DNA from 3 places in the Bacillus sp. AK031 genome. Region 1 is predicted to be linked to each of the others. Evidence: a T-box and tRNA genes for the amino acid it is inferred to sense, from the RefSeq annotation. Region 1 holds a T-box; the other regions hold tRNA genes.
What was found. A T-box is a leader RNA that pairs with one kind of tRNA and senses whether it is charged. The one in region 1 lies ahead of serS (serine--tRNA ligase), so its partner is inferred to be a tRNA-Ser.
Positions count from the first base shown of each region.

Region 2: it encodes a tRNA-Ser, which carries the amino acid that the T-box ahead of serS (serine--tRNA ligase) is inferred to sense. The anticodon was not compared.
Region 3: it encodes a tRNA-Ser, which carries the amino acid that the T-box ahead of serS (serine--tRNA ligase) is inferred to sense. The anticodon was not compared.

Region 1 covers NZ_CP096424.1:4,274,531-4,277,786, forward strand. Annotated here, with positions in the region: tRNA gene M1E09_RS21890 (tRNA-Ser) at 89-181, opposite strand; gene serS (serine--tRNA ligase) at 327-1,607, opposite strand; T-box leader at 1,677-1,903, opposite strand; gene pdxT (pyridoxal 5'-phosphate synthase glutaminase subunit PdxT) at 1,957-2,547, opposite strand; gene pdxS (pyridoxal 5'-phosphate synthase lyase subunit PdxS) at 2,551-3,256, opposite strand, start outside.
Region 2 covers NZ_CP096424.1:3,324,698-3,327,953, forward strand. Annotated here, with positions in the region: tRNA gene M1E09_RS17015 (tRNA-Gly) at 99-172, opposite strand; tRNA gene M1E09_RS17020 (tRNA-Leu) at 189-273, opposite strand; tRNA gene M1E09_RS17025 (tRNA-Cys) at 281-355, opposite strand; tRNA gene M1E09_RS17030 (tRNA-Gly) at 361-435, opposite strand; tRNA gene M1E09_RS17035 (tRNA-Gln) at 441-515, opposite strand; tRNA gene M1E09_RS17040 (tRNA-His) at 562-637, opposite strand; tRNA gene M1E09_RS17045 (tRNA-Trp) at 650-723, opposite strand; tRNA gene M1E09_RS17050 (tRNA-Tyr) at 860-943, opposite strand; tRNA gene M1E09_RS17055 (tRNA-Thr) at 956-1,031, opposite strand; tRNA gene M1E09_RS17060 (tRNA-Phe) at 1,043-1,118, opposite strand; tRNA gene M1E09_RS17065 (tRNA-Asp) at 1,283-1,359, opposite strand; tRNA gene M1E09_RS17070 (tRNA-Met) at 1,366-1,439, opposite strand; tRNA gene M1E09_RS17075 (tRNA-Val) at 1,468-1,543, opposite strand; tRNA gene M1E09_RS17080 (tRNA-Glu) at 1,647-1,721, opposite strand; tRNA gene M1E09_RS17085 (tRNA-Ser) at 1,735-1,826, opposite strand; tRNA gene M1E09_RS17090 (tRNA-Asn) at 1,831-1,905, opposite strand; rRNA gene rrf (5S ribosomal RNA) at 1,913-2,029, opposite strand; rRNA gene M1E09_RS17100 (23S ribosomal RNA) at 2,164-3,256, opposite strand, start outside.
Region 3 covers NZ_CP096424.1:4,026,625-4,029,880, forward strand. Annotated here, with positions in the region: rRNA gene M1E09_RS20485 (16S ribosomal RNA) at 1-198, opposite strand, end outside; tRNA gene M1E09_RS20490 (tRNA-Gly) at 325-398, opposite strand; tRNA gene M1E09_RS20495 (tRNA-Pro) at 415-491, opposite strand; tRNA gene M1E09_RS20500 (tRNA-Arg) at 536-612, opposite strand; tRNA gene M1E09_RS20505 (tRNA-Leu) at 634-719, opposite strand; tRNA gene M1E09_RS20510 (tRNA-Leu) at 791-872, opposite strand; tRNA gene M1E09_RS20515 (tRNA-Lys) at 906-981, opposite strand; tRNA gene M1E09_RS20520 (tRNA-Gln) at 986-1,060, opposite strand; tRNA gene M1E09_RS20525 (tRNA-Asp) at 1,145-1,221, opposite strand; tRNA gene M1E09_RS20530 (tRNA-Glu) at 1,454-1,528, opposite strand; tRNA gene M1E09_RS20535 (tRNA-Ser) at 1,538-1,628, opposite strand; tRNA gene M1E09_RS20540 (tRNA-Asn) at 1,644-1,718, opposite strand; gene M1E09_RS20545 (SprT family protein) at 1,812-2,270, opposite strand; gene cmpA (cortex morphogenetic protein CmpA) at 2,532-2,645, shown strand; gene M1E09_RS20555 (Tex family protein) at 2,668-3,256, opposite strand, start outside.

The DNA.
Region 1 (3,256 bases):
ATGACATTTTAAAACGCAAAAAAACCGCTGCACAGGCAGCGGTTTTCTATCTCCAATATTTATGCGCTATGGTTAATTTAAAAATCAATGGCGGAGGAAGAGGGATTCGAACCCCCGCGGGCTTTAACACCCCTGTCGGTTTTCAAGACCGATCCCTTCAGCCGGACTTGGGTATTCCTCCGTATCGACAAGAATTATAATATCATGGACAGACTATTTAAGTCAATAATATTTCTATATTTTTTCTAAAAAAATCTATATTGCTCTAACTCATTAGATAATAATCGGCGGAAATCAATGGTTCCGCCGATTATCAGACATTCAAATTACTTAGGTTTTATAACTTCTACGCCGCCCATGTAAGGTCTTAACACCTCAGGGATGGCGATACTGCCGTCTTCCTGTTGATAATTCTCCAAGATAGCAGCGACCGTACGGCCCAGTGCAAGTCCAGATCCATTCAATGTATGAACATGTTCCGGTTTTGCGCCTGGCTCGCGGCGGAAGCGGATGTTGGCACGGCGGGCTTGGAAAGCCTCAAAGTTACTGCAAGAAGAAATCTCACGGTACGTATCGTAGCTCGGGATCCACACTTCAATATCGTATTTCTTCGCTGCTGTAAATCCCAGATCAGCTGTACACATAGACATTACTCGGTAAGGCAGCTCCAGAAGTTGAAGCACTTTTTCTGCATGGCCGGTCAGCTTCTCAAGCTCATCATAAGATTCTTCCGGGCGGACAAAGCGAACCAGTTCCACTTTGTTGAATTGGTGCTGGCGAATCAGTCCTCTGGTGTCACGGCCCGCAGATCCCGCTTCAGAACGGAAGCACGCACTGAAAGCTGTATAAGCGATTGGAAGCTGGTCATTCACCAGGATTTCATCACGGTGGTAGTTCGTCACAGGTACTTCGGCAGTCGGGACAAGGAAGTAATCTTCACTGTCGATCAAGAACGCATCTTCTTCGAACTTTGGCAGCTGTCCAGTCCCTGTCATGCTTTCCCGGTTAACCATATATGGAGGCAGCATCTCTTCGTATCCATGTTCATCGTTATGAAGATCCATCATGAAGTTGATCAAGGCACGTTCCAATCTTGCCCCCAGCCCTTTATAAAATACGAAACGGCTTCCCGTTACTTTACTCGCTCTTTCGAAATCAAGGATTCCCAATTCAGTCGCCAGATCCCAGTGAGGTTTTGGTTCAAATTCAAATGAACGAACTTCTCCCCATTTGCGGGCTTCCACATTATCATCCTCTGTAGCGCCGACAGGCACACTTTCATGAGGGATATTAGGAATAGACAGCATCAGGTGCTCAAGAGCGCCTTCCACTTCTCTTAATTCTTCATCGAATTTCTTGATCATGCTTCCCACTTCACGCATTTCCACGATAAGATCATCTGCATTTTCTTTCTGCTTTTTCATTTCAGCGATACGTTGAGAAACCTCATTACGCTTGCTTTTTAAATTCTCAGTTTCCACAAGCAGTTCTCTTCTTCTGACATCAAGCTCTTCAAACTTTTCAAAGTCGCTTAAATCTTCTCCACGGTCTTGAAGACGGTTTTTGACCTCTTCAAAATTGGCTCTTAAATATTTGATATCAAGCACTATTGTTTCCTCCTTTGTCTCGATTTCGTTAGAGTAACCATTTTGGAACACAAAAAACCCCCATCCCATAAAAGGGACGGAGGTTCCGCGTTGCCACCCTGATTGAAAATAGTATGCACACTACTTTCCTCTTAAGTCTAATAACGGCTTTCACCGAAAGTACATACTGGCAAACAAGTTGTGTTCAGTACTTTACTCAAGGATGGATTCATGGGGTGCTTCTATCGGTTCTCACCAGCCACCGACTCTCTGAAAAAAAAGCAGTCCGCATTACTATTTCCTCTCAACGATTTCGAGCGATTAAGTTTGTATAATAAGTTACTACAATTATGTGCTCATTGCAATAGGGTTATGCCATTTGTTTTTCTTTAGCTTCTTCCACCATCTTGATGAAATATCCAGTCAGGCGGTTATCTGAAGTCAATTCCGGGTGGAATGAACATCCAAGGAACTGGCCTTCACGGGCAAGAACAATTCTGCCTTCATGCTTTGCAAGCACTTCAACATTTTCTCCTGCTTCCACAATATGCGGTGCACGGATGAATACCGCGTTATAACCTTCACCCACTTGGGCAATATCAAGATCAACTTCGAAGCTTTCACGCTGGCGTCCGAATGAGTTTCTTTCCACCGTGACATCCATGACACCCAGATGAGGTTCTGCATATCCAACGATATTTTTCGCAAGGAGGATCAATCCTGCACATGTTCCAAATACCGGTTTACCCTGAGCAATGAACTCCCTCATTGGTTCCATGAAGCCGTAAAGATCAATTAAACGGCGCATAGTCGTACTTTCACCGCCAGGGAAAATCAACCCGTCGATACCTTCCAGCTGTGTCGCTTTTTTCACGACTACTGCTTCTGCACCATTCGCCTGGATTGCACGGACATGTTCTCTTACAGCTCCCTGAAGCCCTAATACTCCGATCTTCAACATTAATTACCAGCCGCGTTCTTGCATGCGGTTTTCAGGAGTCAGAGAAGAGATCTCGATCCCTTTCATCGCAATACCAAGGTTTTTAGAAAGCTTAGCAATCAGTTCATAATCTTCATAGTGAGTAGTCGCTTCCACAATCGCTTTCGCAAAACGCTCAGGGTTGTCTGATTTGAAGATACCAGAACCGACAAACACTCCATCTGCACCAAGCTGCATCATAAGAGCTGCATCTGCAGGAGTCGCGATACCGCCGGCTGCAAAGTTAACAACCGGCAAACGGCCATTTTCTTTGATTTCAAGAAGCAATTCATATGGAGCGCCAAGCAATTTTGCCTCAGTCATGATTTCATCCGTGCTCATGTTCACAAGCTTGCGCACTTGCGCATTTACTTGTCTCATATGGCGTACAGCTTCAACGATGTTTCCTGTACCAGGCTCACCCTTTGTACGAAGCATGGAAGCACCTTCACCAATACGGCGTGCTGCTTCGCCTAAATCACGGCATCCGCAGACAAATGGCACTGTGTAATCTCTTTTATTCAAGTGGTATTCTTCATCAGCTGGAGTCAATACTTCACTCTCGTCGATGTAATCCACTCCCATTGATTCCAATATACGCGCTTCCACAATGTGGCCGATACGTGCTTTTGCCATAACCGGGATTGAAACAGCTCCCATAACCTCTTCGACAATACGAGGGTCTGCCATT
Region 2 (3,256 bases), 950 kb from region 1:
GAGGAGTTTTGTCGAATGGCTTATCTTTATTGGAGGGAGATCGATAAAATGTAAAAAAAGCCTTTCTCATTATGAGAAAGGCTTTGAATGTGTATGTATGGAGCGGGTGAAGGGAATCGAACCCTCATCATCAGCTTGGAAGGCTGAGGTTTTACCACTAAACTACACCCGCAATATACATATGAAATTGGTACCGGTGGCCGGGGTCGAACCGGCACTCCAGAAGGAACACGATTTTGAGTCGTGCGCGTCTGCCAATTCCGCCACACCGGCATGTGTTTGGAGGCGGCAACCGGATTTGAACCGGTGAATAGAGGTTTTGCAGACCTCTGCCTTACCACTTGGCTATGCCGCCATCAATGGAGCGGAAGACGGGATTCGAACCCGCGACCCCCACCTTGGCAAGGTGGTGTTCTACCACTGAACTACTTCCGCAAAATTGGCTGGGCTAGCTGGATTCGAACCAACGCATGTCGCAGTCAAAGTGCGATGCCTTACCGCTTGGCTATAGCCCATTGATATATTATATGTTTTTGATTTAAATATGTTCAAAATATTTAGTGGGGCGACTGATGGGAATCGAACCCACGAATGTCGGAACCACAATCCGATGCGTTAACCACTTCGCCACAATCGCCACAAATATAATTGGCAGGGGTAGTAGGAATCGAACCCACACTGGAGGTTTTGGAGACCTCTGTTCTACCTTTAAACTATACCCCTATGAAATATTAAAGTATTTGCTGTCTTTACCAGTATACCTTGCTTCGCTTCGATACGCGATTTTCAAGGACAGTTATTTTACTCCGCTTCGCTTCGTAAAGCTAAGGACTGTTATTTTCGCTTTGCGAAAAAACAATGGTGGAGGGGGGCAGATTCGAACTGCCGAACCCGAAGGAGCGGATTTACAGTCCGCCGCGTTTAGCCACTTCGCTACCCCTCCAAATATTCCCGATGGTGCCGGCAAGAGGACTTGAACCCCCAACCTACTGATTACAAGTCAGTTGCTCTACCAGTTGAGCTACACCGGCACTATCTAAAATGGTGGCTCAGGACGGAATCGAACCGCCGACACATGGATTTTCAGTCCATTGCTCTACCAACTGAGCTACTGAGCCATATTTGGTTTCGGCTTCCGCTAAGCTGCGAATTACTTCGTCAGCGCCTTTGCTCACATCCTCATGTACCTGTCAGTGCACTCCGGTGTTCACTCAGTTGCTTCCTTGAACTTCTCAGTTATCGAAACCCTCTTAGATTGAACTAAGATTTTTTTAAAAGATAATGGCGGTCCGGACGGGACTCGAACCCGCGACCTCCTGCGTGACAGGCAGGCATTCTAACCAACTGAACTACCGGACCATGGTATTGCGGGGGCAGGATTTGAACCTGCGACCTTCGGGTTATGAGCCCGACGAGCTACCGAACTGCTCCACCCCGCGACGATGTTAATCTTTTTTTAAAACTTAATGGTGGAGGATGACGGGATCGAACCGCCGACCCTCTGCTTGTAAGGCAGATGCTCTCCCAGCTGAGCTAATCCTCCGTAATGGGTTTTAAGTTTAACTTTTAATAAATCTTATTTAAGATCCTTGCGCTGATGATTTTTTAAGGAAGTTTATTTACTCCGCTTTGCTTCGTAAAAAACCTGGTGACCCCTACGGGATTCGAACCCGTGTTACCGCCGTGAAAGGGCGGTGTCTTAACCGCTTGACCAAGGGGCCAGTTAAGATATAATGGCGGAGAGCAAGGGATTTGAACCCTTGAGACAGGGTTACCCGCCTACACGATTTCCAATCGTGCTCCTTCGGCCACTCGGACAGCTCTCCATTATGGCTCCGCAGGCAGGACTCGAACCTGCGACCGATCGGTTAACAGCCGATAGCTCTACCACTGAGCTACTGCGGAATGGTAAGCCTGGCGACGTCCTACTCTCACAGGGGGAGATCCCCCAACTACCATCGGCGCTGAAGAGCTTAACTTCCGTGTTCGGCATGGGAACGGGTGTGACCTCTTCGCCTTAGTCACCAGACATTGTCTCTTTTTTAGGGACAAGTACTATTATAACGAGTTTTATAATTTTTTCAAGTGTTTTTTTAAAAATTATTCACTCAAAACTAGATAAAGTTATGAAGAAAAGAAAGTATTCCGAGTTTCGCTATAATTGTGGTTAAGTCCTCGATCGATTAGTATCTGTCAGCTGCACGTGTCGCCACGCTTCCACCTCAGACCTATCTACCTGATCATCTTTCAGGGATCTTACTCACATAAAGTGATGGGAAATCTCATCTCGAGGGGGGCTTCATGCTTAGATGCTTTCAGCACTTATCCCTTCCGCACATAGCTACCCAGCGATGCCTTTGGCAAGACAACTGGTACACCAGCGGTGCGTCCATCCCGGTCCTCTCGTACTAAGGACAGCTCCTCTCAAATTTCCTGCGCCCACGACGGATAGGGACCGAACTGTCTCACGACGTTCTGAACCCAGCTCGCGTACCGCTTTAATGGGCGAACAGCCCAACCCTTGGGACCGACTACAGCCCCAGGATGCGATGAGCCGACATCGAGGTGCCAAACCTCCCCGTCGATGTGGACTCTTGGGGGAGATAAGCCTGTTATCCCCGGGGTAGCTTTTATCCGTTGAGCGATGGCCCTTCCATGCGGAACCACCGGATCACTAAGCCCGACTTTCGTCCCTGCTCGACTTGTAGGTCTCGCAGTCAAGCTCCCTTGTGCCTTTACACTCTGCGAATGATTTCCAACCATTCTGAGGGAACCTTTGGGCGCCTCCGTTACTCTTTAGGAGGCGACCGCCCCAGTCAAACTGCCCACCTGACACTGTCTCCCACCCCGATCAGGGGCGAGGGTTAGAAGTTCAACACAGCCAGGGTAGTATCCCACCAGCGCCTCCACCGAAGCTGGCGCTCCGGTTTCCAAGGCTCCTACCTATCCTGTACAAGCTGTGCCAAAATTCAATATCAGGCTACAGTAAAGCTCCACGGGGTCTTTCCGTCCTGTCGCGGGTAACCTGCATCTTCACAGGTACTATAATTTCACCGAGTCTCTCGTTGAGACAGTGCCCAGATCGTTGCGCCTTTCGTGCGGGTCGGAACTTACCCGACAAGGAATTTCGCTACCTTAGGACCGTTATAGTTACGGCCGCCGTTTACTGGGGCTTCGGTTCGCACCTTCGCTTGCGCTAAGCACTCCCCTTAACCTTCCAGCACCGGGCAGGCGTCAGCCCCTATACTTCGCCTTA
Region 3 (3,256 bases), 250 kb from region 1:
CCTCATGCGAGGAAAAGAAATATCCGGTATTAGCCCCGGTTTCCCGGAGTTATCCCAGTCTTACAGGCAGGTTACCCACGTGTTACTCACCCGTCCGCCGCTGACTTCAGGGAGCAAGCTCCCATCAGTCCGCTCGACTTGCATGTATTAGGCACGCCGCCAGCGTTCGTCCTGAGCCAGGATCAAACTCTCCGATAGAAGTTTGACTTGCTCATTTGCTAATTTTAAAGTGTTAGCAACTTTGTAAGAACTGTGTTCTTACTAGAATTAACGTTGACGTTTTGTCTTGTTTTGTTCAGTTTTCAAGGTTCAATCAGTATATTATGGAGCGGGTGAAGGGAATCGAACCCTCATCATCAGCTTGGAAGGCTGAGGTTTTACCACTAAACTACACCCGCATATTAAATTGCTCACTGGTCGGGAAGACAGGATTTGAACCTGCGACCCCTTGGTCCCAAACCAAGTGCTCTACCAAGCTGAGCTACTCCCCGTTTTGTCTCTCATTCCTCAAAACAGGATTGAGTTGATTTGTAAATGGCGCGCCCGAGAGGAGTCGAACCCCTAACCTTTTGATCCGTAGTCAAACGCTCTATCCAATTGAGCTACGGGCGCAATTTGTTTGCATTGCTTAATTGGTGCGGCCGAGAGGAGTCGAACCTCCACGGGGTTGCCCCCACTAGGCCCTCAACCTAGCGCGTCTGCCATTCCGCCACGACCGCGTTGAAAAGCGACAAGATCTATTATATAATTTCTAGCGTTAGATGTCAATAACCTTTTTTAAAAAGAAAAGTGCGGGTGAAGGGACTTGAACCCCCACGCCTTGCGGCGCCAGATCCTAAGTCTGGTGCGTCTGCCAATTCCGCCACACCCGCATGATGAAAGTTATTTTGCTGCGCAAAAAACTTTGGTGAGCCATGAAGGACTCGAACCTTCGACCCTCTGATTAAAAGTCAGATGCTCTACCAACTGAGCTAATGGCTCTTAATGGCTGGGCTAGCTGGATTCGAACCAACGCATGTCGCAGTCAAAGTGCGATGCCTTACCGCTTGGCTATAGCCCATCATTTTTAAATTCTCGCAAACGCGAGGTTTATAATATAACATGTTTTATTGAACAGTGTCAAGCACTTTCCTCAAAAAATTAATGGCGGTCCGGACGGGACTCGAACCCGCGACCTCCTGCGTGACAGGCAGGCATTCTAACCAACTGAACTACCGGACCAAAGATTTTTCACGGAGTGAAAATATCTGTCCTTAATATAAGGACTAGATTCAACTTGGCAAAATATCTGTCCTTAATGCAAGGACTAGATTCAACTCAGGCAAGATATCCTTCCTTAATGTAAGGAATAGAATATACTTATCATCACTTTCGCAAAGGGAATTTAAAGGTACGCTTCGCTGCGCAAATTAAAGAATGTTTATTTTACTACGCTTCGCTTCGTAAAAAAACCTGGTGACCCATACGGGATTCGAACCCGTGTTACCGCCGTGAAAGGGCGGTGTCTTAACCGCTTGACCAATGGGCCATTAGATAATGGCGGAGAAGGAGGGATTTGAACCCTCGCGCCGCTTACACGACCTACACCCTTAGCAGGGGCGCCTCTTCAGCCACTTGAGTACTTCTCCACATCTTCATAAAAATGGCTCCGCAGGCAGGACTCGAACCTGCGACCGATCGGTTAACAGCCGATAGCTCTACCACTGAGCTACTGCGGAACAAAAAGTATTGTTTGTCGTTTGTCGACTCTTATTATTATACTTACATCCAATATGCTTGTCAACGAAATTTTTCACGTAATTATTGTTGGATTATTTTTCACTTTCCAATCTTAGTTTCCCTTTGCACTTCCCGCATACATAACGGTCTGTATTGATCCTCTTTCTTCTTTTGTAAACGAGCCGGCATGATGTGCATATATAAACAATAATCTTCCTTTTCTTTTGTGAAGGGGCAGACAGCGGAGTACAGTGTCTTGGGGCATCCACTTTCTGAAGCAGTTCACGGAAGTCTCTGTCCCTGTGTTTGTATCCTTTTCCCTCTATGTGTAAATGGTAATGGCATAGCTCATGTTTGATGATACCGGTAAGTTCCTCAATGCCATGCTCCGCCAAATACTTAATGTTGATTTCAATATTATGGGACCGCAGCATGTATCGGCCGCCTGTTGTGCGGAGGCGGTTATTGAAAAAAGCTTTATGCCTGAAAGGTTTGCCGAAGCTTTCTAAAGATATCTCTTGAACCAGCTCCTGCAATTCTTTATTTTCCACATTCAACACTCCCTTGGTGAACCTGACAAACTATTATAGCATATATTTAAGTAGGAGCTTTGAACCTGCATTTTTTTGGCTCATCGTGTGAAACAGCAGAGCAAATGCCTTTGCTCAGCCGTTTCGTATTCATTGGGAGGAATGAGCTAAAAATAATAATCTAATACTATTCCCCAACTCTTTAATAATCTCATTTGAGCACCTCTCAATACATCAGTAAAAGAATGCTTTTCACCCTAAAGTAAACAAGGAGGTTTGATGATGCCTAACTGGCTTGTCAGTCAAATGCGTAAGGCCTACTTTGAAAAAGACCGTTACCAGATCAAACTTCTCAACCAGTGCTGGTACTTCTATAGAAAAAAACACTGCTCATGATCAGCAGTGTTTCCTTCATTTCTTATTCTTTCACCATCGTCAATGCTACCCGTCCTTTTTTCACATCCGCACTTTCTACCCAGACTGTTACCACATCTCCGACTGAAACGACGTCAAGAGGGTGCTTAACAAACCCTTTGCGCAGTTTAGAAATATGGACAAGCCCATCTTGCTTTACTCCTATATCAACAAACGCACCAAAATCAACTACATTTCTGACCGTTCCCTGAAGCTCCATTCCCGTTTCAAGATCTTCAAGCTTCAATACATCCTTTTTAAGAAGTGGTGCAGATAACTCATCCCTCGGATCACGGCCGGGACGAACAAGAGCATCGATGATATCTTTTAATGTCAGTTTTCCAATTCCAATCTCCTCTGACAATTCATCAACATTGATGCTTTCCATTCTTTTGCGCAGTTCTTCTGTTCCGATTGAACTCTCATCTAAAGAAAGCTTTTGAAGAATCTTTCGGACTTCTTCGTAATTCTCTGGATGGATCGGCGTTCTGTCCAGCACTTCTTCACCGTCGATAATTCTCAGGAAGCCGATACATTGTTCATATGTCTTTGCCCCGAGGCGTGGTATTTTCTTTAATTGTTTTCTCGTTGTG